Regions from separate parts of the Halopseudomonas pelagia genome, predicted to be linked through region 2. Evidence: predicted binding sites of a transcription regulator. Region 2 holds the regulator's gene; the other holds the start of a gene.
What was found. Region 2 encodes sigma-54, which starts transcription at its own class of promoters, with help from an activator protein. Its sites were predicted from a motif close to ANTGGCATNNANNTTGCTNT; they were not measured.
Positions count from the first base shown of each region.

Region 1: EAO82_RS09605 (TorF family putative porin) is a predicted target of sigma-54. The motif match lies at 1,320-1,339, and genes of this name have one in related genera.

Region 1 is NZ_CP033116.1:2,026,738-2,032,740, reverse strand. It holds gene EAO82_RS09620 (CAP domain-containing protein) at 1-173, opposite strand, end outside; gene EAO82_RS09615 (hypothetical protein) at 486-716, shown strand; gene EAO82_RS09610 (GNAT family N-acetyltransferase) at 824-1,159, shown strand; gene EAO82_RS09605 (TorF family putative porin) at 1,395-2,099, shown strand; gene dcd (dCTP deaminase) at 2,233-2,799, opposite strand; gene apbC (iron-sulfur cluster carrier protein ApbC) at 2,882-3,976, opposite strand; tRNA gene EAO82_RS09590 (tRNA-Sec) at 4,153-4,247, shown strand; gene dctP (TRAP transporter substrate-binding protein DctP) at 4,296-5,450, opposite strand; gene EAO82_RS09580 (TRAP transporter small permease) at 5,609-6,003, shown strand, end outside.
Region 2 is NZ_CP033116.1:1,192,678-1,198,680, reverse strand. It holds gene EAO82_RS05670 (KpsF/GutQ family sugar-phosphate isomerase) at 1-90, shown strand, start outside; gene EAO82_RS05665 (KdsC family phosphatase) at 87-620, shown strand; gene lptC (LPS export ABC transporter periplasmic protein LptC) at 620-1,207, shown strand; gene lptA (lipopolysaccharide transport periplasmic protein LptA) at 1,194-1,727, shown strand; gene lptB (LPS export ABC transporter ATP-binding protein) at 1,724-2,449, shown strand; gene EAO82_RS05645 (RNA polymerase factor sigma-54) at 2,532-4,031, shown strand; gene hpf (ribosome hibernation-promoting factor, HPF/YfiA family) at 4,125-4,433, shown strand; gene ptsN (PTS IIA-like nitrogen regulatory protein PtsN) at 4,451-4,912, shown strand; gene rapZ (RNase adapter RapZ) at 4,916-5,770, shown strand; gene EAO82_RS05625 (HPr family phosphocarrier protein) at 5,773-6,003, shown strand, end outside.

The DNA.
Region 1 (6,003 bases), 830 kb from region 2:
GCCTGTGCCTGCGCGGCTTGATAACCCGCCCGTTGCAGCAGGAAGCCCAGATCCTGACCGGCAATGGTAGGCACTCCAGCCAGCACCTCACTCGTAGCCAATGGACCGGCAGGCGGTTTGAAATCGCCAGCGCAGTCACGCCCGGACTCACGGTACTGATTGATCTGACTCACCACCTCCGCCGCTTCGTTTGCGCTAACAGGGGCGACAACAAATAGTCCGACGCTCAGCAGACTAGCGCAAGTAAACCACCTGAAAACGGCGCGGGGGGATCTAGATAAAGGTGCGGGCAAGGCTGAGAGAGGCAAGACATCTTCCATGTGTGAACCTGTAAACGGAAATCGTGTTCCCATTCTGACAGCCCAATGCGCAGATTGATCCGAAACCTTTGCATCTGGTCCGGAAATAATTGCCGGACCGTGGAACCTTGGCCATAAACGGGTATACTCGCGCGCCACCTAGTCACATCATTCCACGGATTTTCCATGACCAGCACTAACCCAGCGGACCAGCCCGAGAAAGACCCAAGCGCAGAACTGCCCCATGCTGAAACGCAGGGCCAGCCTCCCGCTTTCAAGCTGCCGTTTTCCACCGCAGAGGCGCTGGCTGCCAAGAATGCCAAGCAACCCTGGCACCTGAAGGGCATCAATCCGCGGCATGAGAAAAGAATCGGTATGGCGCCCAAAGGCACCCGCCGGTCCATGGGCAAACGCTAAGCTCTTCCGAAATGTCGCCGCCGCGCTCTGTCACGTCGTCTTGCCTGCTTTTATCACCGGCCATGCATCCATTGGCCAACGCCTTCTATCGCCGGCATGGCAGCCTTATGAAAGCCCGCGATGCCCATCAGGTATGGGCCGTGGGAGCGCCGGACATCCAAGCCTGCGCCTGTATTCAGCCGCTGACTGATGGCAACGGCCATTGGCTGACCAGCCTGTTCGTCGACCCGACCGTGCGCAATCAGGGGCTGGCTGGGCGCCTGCTCAGCCAGATGCGACTGGCAGTAAGCGGCTCTATATGGCTATTTTGCCGACCAGAACTGGCTGATCTCTACCATCATCACGGCTACCAGATCACCGGTAACTTGCCGGAATCCCTCGCCAGCAAGTTGCAGCGCTACCGTCGCGAGAAGGACCTTATCGCCCTGGTTAATCTCGGCTAAATCGCGCCGTCCCCTCAACTAATTTGCCACGCACCACAACCAAGCCCGTCACGTGAACTCCGCACTTCACAGGTGCAATGCTGCCGCCTGGCCAGCATCATCGATAAGGCTCTTTGTCATATTTCGTTCATAACCCCATGAATTTATAAAACTATTTAAAGCTGGCAAGCAATGTGCAAAGTGCCATCTGCCAACACATTTTCTAATTGTGATTTATTTATATGGGGTAATGAGGATGATGAAGAAACTAACCGCCGCCATCGCAGCAGCAACCACTCTGGGTTTTGCCAGCATGACCCACGCAGAAGAATTCGACACCGCCATCGGAACCATCGACGCCAGCATGACCGCCACACTGGCGACCGATTACATCTGGCGTGGTCAATCGCAGACTGATGGCAAAGGCGCCGTTCAGGCCAGCCTGGATTTTGCTCACGAGAGCGGCGTTTACCTGGGCGCCTGGGGCTCCAATGTAGACTCCGACGATTTCGGCGGGGCCAGCATCGAACTGGACTACTACGTGGGTTACGGCGGGGCTATCACTGAAGAAGTTACCTACGATCTTGCCTGGGCTAACTATACCTTCCCCGGCAACAGCTCGATCGATGTCTACGAATGGCTCGCCAGCGTCAGCGCCTATGGTTTCACCGTGGGCCTCAAAGACACCTACAACAATGCCGACAACCATTACTACTACGTGGGCTACGATCTGGCACTGCCCTACGACATCGGTCTTGGCCTGCACTATGCCGACAGCAACGACAAAACTGGTGATGGCTTTGATTACAACGACTGGGCTTTGACCTTGAGCAAGGAAGCCCTGGGCCTTGGCTGGGCGGTGATGTACAGCGACACGGACATCAGCGACGAGGATTGCGCCTACGGCAGCACCGACTCATGCGGCTCCAACGTGACGTTCGCGGTATCCAAGAGCTTCTGATGTAAACACGGCGTCGTTGAGCGCCCTGTTGTGACTCAAGCAATAAAAAACCCGATCAAGGCCAAGGCTTTGATCGGGTTTTTTATGTGCGTAGCTATTAATACCGGGCTGCTATACCGGGCTGACGTCGCCCTTAGGCTCTGGGCAGGGTCACGCCGCGTTGCCCCTGATACTTGCCGCCACGGTCGCGGTAGGACACTTCACAGGGCTCATCGGATTCAAAGAACAGCATTTGCGCAACACCCTCATTGGCATAAATCTTCGCTGGCAGAGTCGTGGTGTTGGAAAATTCCAGTGTAACGTGGCCTTCCCACTCAGGCTCCAGCGGCGTGACGTTGACTATAATGCCGCAGCGGGCGTAGGTGCTTTTGCCCAGGCAGATGGTCAGTACATTACGCGGAATACGGAAATATTCGACCGTACGCGCTAGCGCAAAAGAGTTCGGCGGAATAATGCATACATCGCTGGTGATATCGACAAAGCTTTTCTCATCGAAATGCTTGGGATCAACGGTGGCCGAGTGAATATTGGTAAACACCTTGAATTCATTCGAGCAACGTACGTCATAGCCGTAGCTGGAAACGCCATAGGAGATAACCCGGTCACTCTCTTCGCCGCGTACCTGACGCTCGACAAAGGGCTCGATCATGCCCTGTTCCTGGGACATTTGACGTATCCAACGGTCTGACTTGATGCTCATGATGTGCCCTGCAGTGTGCAAAAAAGAGGTTGCATGTTAACGGGTAATCCACGGTGAAAAAAGGGTGCCGTCCGGCGCCGTCTCAATCGTCACTGATGCTGATGTTGGGCATGCCCTGGGCATCAGTCGCGCGTTCGGCGATTCGAGCGCCCACATGCCGCGCCATATCCTGATAGATCATGCTGATCTGGCATTCCGGTTCGGCGACCACCGTCGGCGTTCCGCCATCAGCCTGCTCGCGAATCATCATCGACAGCGGCATCGAAGCCAGCAGATCAACGCCATACTGCTCAGCCAATCGTTCGCCGCCGCCCTCACCGAACAAATGCTCGGCATGACCGCACTGCGAGCAAATATGGATGGCCATGTTTTCCACTACGCCCAACACCGGAATATTCACCTTGTTGAACATCTCGATGCCCTTGATCGCATCCAGCAGCGCTAGATCCTGCGGTGTGGTGACAATCACTGCGCCGGTGACTGGCACTTTCTGCGCCAGTGTCAATTGGATGTCACCGGTTCCCGGCGGCATATCCACGACCAGGTAGTCCAGGTCATCCCAGGCGGTCTGCGTCAGCAATTGCATCAAGGCTCCTGACACCATTGGCCCGCGCCAGACTACCGGGGTATTCTCGTCAACCAGAAAAGCCATGGACATAACCTGCACCCCGTGGGCGCGTGGCGCGATAAACAGTTTCTGATCCTTGATTTCCGGCCGGGTGTTGGCTGGCAAGCCAAGCATCAAACCCATGCTCGGGCCGTAGATATCCGCATCCAGCACGCCTACCGACGCACCCTCTCGCGCCAACGCCAGGGCCAGATTGACTGCCGTGGTGGATTTGCCAACCCCGCCTTTACCCGAGGCCACCGCGATAATATTTTTCACATTACCCAGCGCTTCGATACTGCCCTGCGCCGGCGCTGCACGCACTACACAGCGCACGTTGATCTTCGCCGCTTCGACATCCTCCACCGCCTCCACGGCCACCTGCAGCATCTGGGCAATGCCAGCGGTCAAGCTGGCAGCGGCGTAACCCAGCTCAATCTCTACCGTGACCCGCGCCTGATCAATCTGGATGTCACGCAGACATCCAGCAGTGATCAGATCCGTTTTCAGATAAGGGTCCTGATATTGGCTCAGGGCGCGCTCGATGCTCATGCGATCAATGTGTGACATGGGGATATCCAGTGGGGGAATACAAGAGCTACATGCTAAAGGCTGGCAGGCCAGTGCGAAAGAACTAATGATCGGCGGGATGTCAGGAGTTGGATACACGCGGTTGTTATCCGCCGTAATCCATGACCTTTATAGATAGCGCGCCGGGCGGCGCGCTATGCTAGTTTGCGACTGATGGAAGGGCATCGTCCCCGGTGGGGCGCTCGGATTTCAAACCCGGTGAGATGCGCCAGGCGCGTCTGGTAGGTTCGACTCCTATTCCCTTCCGCCAATCACCGTTATTGCACAACACCTAATGCGCAATATCGGTTACAGGCAATCAAGCGGCGTCGGCTTCATCCATTGCCGATTCATCGCTTTCCTGCATACCATCTTCCGCGTCAGTCTCTTGAGAAGGTGTCTCATCACCTGACTGAGCGGCTTCAACCTGCTCAATCAAAGCGTTCATCAGACGCTCGCCACGCTCACCGACCATTTCGGCGAAGGTGTCACGTACCGGAATGCTCAGCTCGCGAAACGCATCGCGCTCTTCAGGGGTCAGATAAACCAGCTCGATATCGCTGTTTTCGGTGATGATATCCAAACGCTCGGTATTCAGGCGCGTCTGCACATCATGTACATACGGTACCAACTCGACGACAGTCTCTTCGATCATGTCTTTATGCTCATCAGACAAACCGTCGTACCACTCCTTGTTACCCATAAAGGTAGCGATAAACTGCGCCTGATTGGCAAAAATCAGATAATCCTGAACCTGATAAAAGTCCATTTCCTGATGGGCAAAAACCGGTTGGATGTTACCGTCCAGTTGACCCAGCTGCATGCCGCTGAACAACTCACCGTATTCCATGGTGGTAGGCTCTGCACCATAGGCGCTGTAGGTTTCGCGCAGCAGGCGGTTATCCATTACGCGGATTGCCATACCGTCAAAGTCTTCAGGCGTACGTACAGCCTTGTTGGCACTCCATACCTGCCAGCCCTCGGGCACTATAGCCAGTGGTTGCAAGTTGCGCTCGCCGAACGCAGCAACCAGGTCTTCATGCTTGCGGAACGCCGGATCGTTGAGAATTTCGGTGTTGAGCTTTTCGTCATCGGTCAGTACGAAGTTCAAGCTGAACAGCTGTGACTCGGGAACGGTACCGCCCAAAAAGCCAGAGCCGAAGGCTAACTGAATAGCGCCTTCCTGAACCTGGTCATAAATGTCAGTCAAACCGCCCAACTGGCCGTAAGGATAGAGTTTGACCTCGATCTCGCCATCGGACTTCTCGTTGATCAGTTCGGCAAACTTCTCGCCGTATTCATACTGCACACTGCCTTCGATTTCTTCCAAACCAAAGCCCCATGTGGTGACCTCAACTTCTTCCGTTTCCGGAGTTGCGGTCTCCGGAGCAGTAGCGGCTGTTTCCTGCTCATCTGATCCGCACGCCGCTAACAGTATTACTGCCCCGGCGATCAATCCATTACGCAATATCATGGAACACTCCTTATCAATTGTTCTGGTTAACATTTTTAACCTTAGCACAAGCTACGCTATGCAAAAACAATCGACTTGGGTTATGTTGAATTAAGCAACATTCAAAGCGCTATTTGGCAACAGTGCCGTATTGCAGACTGTATGCAGAGGACAATCTAATGCCCGATTCCGACGGACCCCCGGCCACAGGCGGCTGGAACAAAGGGTTAATTCGCGCTTTAAGTTTGCTGGATCGCGTTACCGAACAGATCGAAAAACTGATCCTAGGCTGCACTGTCCTGTTTATCTCCGGGATGCTGGTAGTGCATGTGCTGGCCCGGCAGTTACTCAGTAGCGGTGTAACCGGCCAGGTAGAACTGACCCAGATGTGCATCGTGATCATGACCTTTGCCGGCCTCGGCTACGGGGTTCGACGTGCGCGGCATATCTGCATGTCAGCGTTTTATGATCAGCTCAAGGGCTGGCCGAGAAAAACGCTCTTGATCACTATCTGCCTGTTGACCGGCGCCTTGATGTTCTATTTCTGCTGGCATGCCTATGAGTATGTCAGTGC
Region 2 (6,003 bases):
AAGATCAGCGGCCTTTTCGTCGTCGACGAGCAGCATCGCCCGGTCGGCGCCCTCAATATGCATGACCTTTTACGCGCAGGAGTTGTATGAGCGGACCAGACCAGCAATTGCTTGAGCGCGCCAGAGCCATCCGTCTGGCCATTTTTGATGTGGACGGTGTACTCACTGACGGGCGCTTGTACTTCATGCCCGATGGCACCGAGTTCAAATCCTTCAACACCCTGGACGGACACGGCATCAAGATGTTGATGGCATCGGGGGTGGAAGTTGCCATTATCAGCGGCCGTTCGTCGCCGCTGGTGGAAAAGCGCGCCGCCAACCTGGGCATTCGTCACCTGATTCAAGGCCGCGAAGACAAGCTCAATGCTCTGGCCGAGCTGCGCAACGTGCTGGACTTTGAGCTGGAGCAGATTGCCTTTCTGGGCGACGACCTGCCAGATCTGCCGGTGATGCGTCGCGTTGGCCTGGGTATAGCCGTCGCCAGCGCTGATTCTTTCGTCCGTGAGCATGCGCACGGCATTACCGAAGCATCAGGCGGAGCTGGTGCAGCGCGCGAGTTCTGCGAACTGATCATGTACGCGCAGGGTTCGCTTGATAACGCCCGGGCAGCCTACCTCTGATGCCGACTATTCCGAAAATTCCGCGCTATCTGCTGACTGCCGGCTTTATTGGCCTGGCGGTGGTGCTAGGCCTGTCGATCGGTTATTTCAATATCCGGCCGGCCAGCTTCAATGACAGCCTGACCATCAGCGATCCCAATCAGCCGGACTTCTTCATGGAAAACAATCGCATACTCATGCTCAACGAGCAGGGTACGCCGGCCTATGAACTGACCAGCGTCCGCGCCACCCATCAAGCCGACGACGACAGCACCAAGCTGGAGAGTCCGCGGTTGATTTTTTACCGGGCGGAGGACGGTGAGCCCTGGCTGTTGGAAGCAGAGCACGGCGTCGTTACGCAGGCAGGCGATCAGGTTGAACTGACCGATAATGTCTTGCTGCAGAGCCAGAATCCCGCCCAAACCGACCGACGCATGACGACACAGGCGCTGACGCTGTTTCCCGCGCGAAATTATGCCGAAACCGCACAAAGCGTTAGAATCGAAAACGCCGGCAACGTGACCAACGCTGTCGGCATGCAGGTTTATCTTAACGACGGCCGCCTAGAGCTGCTGTCCACCGTAAGGGGTCAACATGAGGTGCGTTAAATCCCTGGGCCTCGCGGCCCTGGTACTGGGGCTGGGAATGTCCGCGGCAGTGTTTGCCGCCGACCGTGACCAACCCATCCGCATTCAGGCCAACAGCGCGACGCTGGATGACCGCAGCAACACCGCCATTTACACCGGTAATGTCATCATCACCCAAGGCAGCATGCGCCTGACCGGCAACCGGGTGACGCTGAACACCGACGCCGAGGGCGCGGTGAGCAAGATTGTCAGCCAGGGCACACCTGCGACTTACAAGCAGACGCCCGAAGGCGGCTCGCCAGTGGATTCCCGCGGCCAGACTATTGAATATCTGGCCGATGCCGACCGCGTAGTGCTGATCGACGAGGCCTTTCTGGAGCAGGACGGCAATACCTTTCAGGGTGAATACATCAGCTATGACATCACCCGCGAGGTGGTGGACGCCGGCCGCGCCAACAGCGACGGCGGCACTGGTGGCGAGCAGGACCGGATCGAAATCCTCATCCAGCCACGCAAACGCACTGAACCGGCCAACCCATGACCACACTGGAAGCGCGTCACCTGGCCAAAGCCTATAAATCCCGCAAAGTCGTACGGGATGTATCGGTCTCCATCAACAGCGGCGAAGTGGTCGGTCTGCTCGGGCCCAACGGGGCAGGCAAAACCACGTGCTTCTACATGATTGTCGGCTTGGTCAAAGCTGACGAAGGCAATATTCTGGTCAACGGCGTGGATGTGACCAAGCTGCCCATGCACGGTCGGGCACGCCAGGGTATCGGCTACCTGCCTCAGGAAGCCTCCATTTTTCGCAAGCTCAGCGTCGCCGATAACATCATGGCGATCCTGGAAACCCGCAAAGACCTGAACAAGCAAGGCCGCGCGGACGCGCTGGAGTCGCTATTGCGTGAATTCCACATCCATCACCTGGCCAACAGTCTGGGTATGAGCCTGTCCGGTGGCGAACGCCGCCGCGCGGAGATCGCTCGCGCTCTGGCCACCGAACCCAAGTTCATTCTGCTGGATGAACCTTTCGCCGGCGTTGATCCGATATCGGTCAACGATATCAAACAGATTATCCAGCACCTGAAAAGCAAGGGCATCGGTGTACTCATCACCGATCATAATGTGCGAGAAACACTGGATATCTGCGACAAAGCCTATATCGTCAACGACGGGCATATCATTGCCGAAGGCGACGCTGAAACCGTCCTGGCCAACCAGACGGTGAAAGACGTGTATCTGGGGCACGCCTTCCGCCTGTAGATATTCAACCGACCATGCATGCTAAAATTCTGTCGATTAACGCTATCGATTTAACATTGCGCACAAGGTAATACGCTCAAACATGAAACCATCGCTCGCCCTCAAGATGGGGCAGCAGCTGACGATGACGCCGCAGCTGCAGCAAGCCATCCGACTGTTGCAGCTATCCAGTCTGGACCTCCAGCAAGAGGTCCAGGAGGCGTTGGAAGCCAATCCCATGCTGGAGATGGCTGATGAAGGCGATGATGATTTCTCTCCGAGCCAGGAAAATGGCTTGGACAAGGATGACGCGCCGGCGGTCACCATCCCGGAACCGGTGGCGATGGACGCGATTGAGCAACACAGTCAGGCCGAAGAAGAAGGCAACTGGAACGAGCAGATCCCCAGTGAGCTGCCGGTGGACACGCAATGGGATGACGTATACCAGACCTCAGCCAGCTCGCTACCCAGCCAGGATGACGACGAGTGGGACTTTACCGCCCGCACCGGCTCTGGCGAGACATTGCAAAGCCATCTGGAATGGCAGCTCAACCTGATTCCGCTGTCGGAAACCGATCAGTTGATAGCGCTGTCGTTGATCGATGCGATCAACGCCGACGGCTATCTGGAAGAGTCCCTGGAGGAGATTCTTGCCTCGCTCGATCCCGAGCTGGAAGTCGAGCTGGATGAAGTAGAGATGGTTCTGCACCGCATTCAGCAGTTCGAACCTCTGGGTGTCGGCGCGCGCAACCTCAGTGAATGCCTCTATCTGCAACTGCGCCAGCTTCCCAAGGACACCCCCCTGCTCGAACAGGCGCAGAAGATCGTCAAGGATCACCTGGAACTGCTCGGCAGCCGCGATTTTACTCAACTGATGCGCCGGACCCGGCTGAAGGAAGAGCAACTGAGCCGCGCGATCAGCCTGATACAGACGCTCAATCCGCGCCCTGGCTCGGAAATCGCCTCGGGCGAGCCCGAATATGTGATTCCCGATGTGATCGTGCACCGTGACAACAAGCGCTGGATTGTCGAGCTGAACCAGGAGTCAGTACCCAAGGTGCGGGTGAACAATCATTACGCCTCCATGGTCCGCCGCGCGGATGCCAGCCAGGACAACACTTACCTGCGTAATCATTTGCAGGAAGCACGCTGGTTCATCAAGAGCTTGCAAAGCCGCAACGAAACACTGATGAAAGTCGCCACGCAGATCGTCGAGCATCAGCGCGGCTTCCTGGAGCATGGCGAAGAAGCGATGAAACCCCTGGTGCTGCACGATATCGCCGAGGCGGTGGGCATGCACGAGTCGACCATTTCGCGCGTAACGACGCAGAAATACATGCATACCCCACGCGGCATCTTCGAGCTAAAATACTTTTTCTCCAGCCATGTCGGCACCGCAGAAGGCGGTGAATTCTCCTCCACCGCCATCCGCGCGCTGATCAAAAAGCTGGTGGCAGCAGAAAACCCGAAGAAACCATTGAGCGATAGCAAGATCGCTGGTTTACTGGAAGAACAGGGCATCGATGTGGCCCGCAGAACCATCGCCAAATACCGCGAGTCGCTCAACATCGCCCCTTCGAGCGAACGCAAACGGCTGGTCTAGCCAGCATGCAATAACGATTTTAGTGATAGCAGGTGGCACCATAGGGAGCCAAGCACGGTTCCCTGTTACTCCAAGCCAATCAGGAGAAGTCGTATGCAACTGAACCTTAGCGGTCATCAACTGGACATCACCGATGCATTGCGCGATTACGTCAACGAGAAAATGTCACGTCTCGAGCGACACTTCGACAAGATAACCAACGTACAAGTCACCCTGGAAGTTGAAAAGCTGCGCCAGAAGGCCGAAGCTACACTCCACGTGGCCGGGGGCGAAGTAGTCGCCAATGCCGAGCATACGGATATGTATGCAGCCATAGATTTACTGACGGACAAGCTTGATCGTCAACTGATCAAGTACAAGGAAAAGAACCTGAATCGCCAGCAAGGCGTCAACGACCGTTAAGGCAGACTCTCCGCATCATTATGCAAATTGATCACATACTCACCCCCGAGCGCACCTTTGCCGGTGTGCAGGGGGTTTCAAAAAAGCGCGTTCTGGAGCTGATTGGCAAACTGGTCGCCCAGCATAGCCATCTTGATCCCGACAGCATTTATGAAAGCCTCATCGCCCGTGAAAAACTGGGCTCCACCGGCTTCGGCAATGGTATCGCCATTCCGCACTGCCGCCTGGAGGGCTGTCACAAGGCTGTTGGCGCGTTATTGCAACTCGAATCCAAAATCGACTATGACGCCCTTGATGGCGAGCCCGTCGACCTGATTTTTGTGTTGCTGGTGCCGCTTGAGGCTACCGAGCAGCATTTGCAGATTCTCAAGATGCTTGCCGGCAAGCTGGATCAGTCTAGCTTGCGCGAAGCCCTGCGCAACGCACCGGACGCCGAGAGTCTGTACCGCATCATGACCAGCGAAGACGACGGGAGCTGACCCATGCGTCTGGTTGTCGTCAGCGGACGCTCTGGATCCGGCAAGAGTACAGCTCTGCATCTGCTGGAAGACAACGGCTATTACTGCATAGACAACCTGCCTGCTGGCTTGCTGCCGGAGCTGGCCAAGCAGGTTAATAATACCGGTTTGAATCTGCCCAAAGTCGCCATCAGTATCGACGCACGGAATCTGCCCAGTGATCTGGAGCGTTTTCCCGAGCTGCTGCAGCAGGTGCGTGAAGCCGGCGTTCAATGCGACATTCTGTTTCTAGCCGCTACTGATGAAGTACTGATCAAGCGTTTCTCGGAAACCCGACGCAAACACCCGCTGACCAATGGTACGCATTCGCTGGGAGAGGCACTGGCCGCAGAATTACGTTTACTTGAGCCGATCATTGATCTGGCCGGCCTGAAGATCGATACCAGCCATCTCAACCTGTATCAGCTGCGGGACTTGCTGAAGCAGCGTTTGCTGGGCAGCCAGTCCCACGGCACCTCAGTGATGATCCAGTCTTTTGGCTTCAAGCGCGGCGTTCCAGTCGACTCCGACCTGGTATTTGACGTGCGCTGCCTGCCCAATCCCTACTGGAAAGCCGAGTTGAGGCCCTATTCTGGCCGTGACCCGCAAATTTGCGATTACCTGCAAGCCCAGCCCGAAGTGCAGGAAATGTATGACGATATTCACCAGTTCCTGAGTAAATGGCTGCCCCGCTACGCGGCGGGCGAACGCAGCTACATGACCATTTCCATCGGTTGCACTGGCGGTCATCACCGCTCGGTTTACCTGACCGAACGATTGGTCAAGGAACTGTCCACAAGCATCCCGAACCTGCTGATCCGCCACCGCGACCTGCCCTGACGATGCCAACGACCCGCGTACAAATCATCAACAAACTCGGCCTGCATGCCCGCGCCGCCGCAAAATTCGTCGGCGTGGCCAACCGCTATGGCTGTCAGGTGAAAATCGGCGGAAACGAAGAAGAATTGGTCGACGGCAAAAGCATCATGCAAGTGATGATGCTGGCCGCAAGTAAAGGCTCGGAAGTCTGTATCAGCTGCGAAGGCGAAGAAGCGGATCAAGCCATGGAGGAA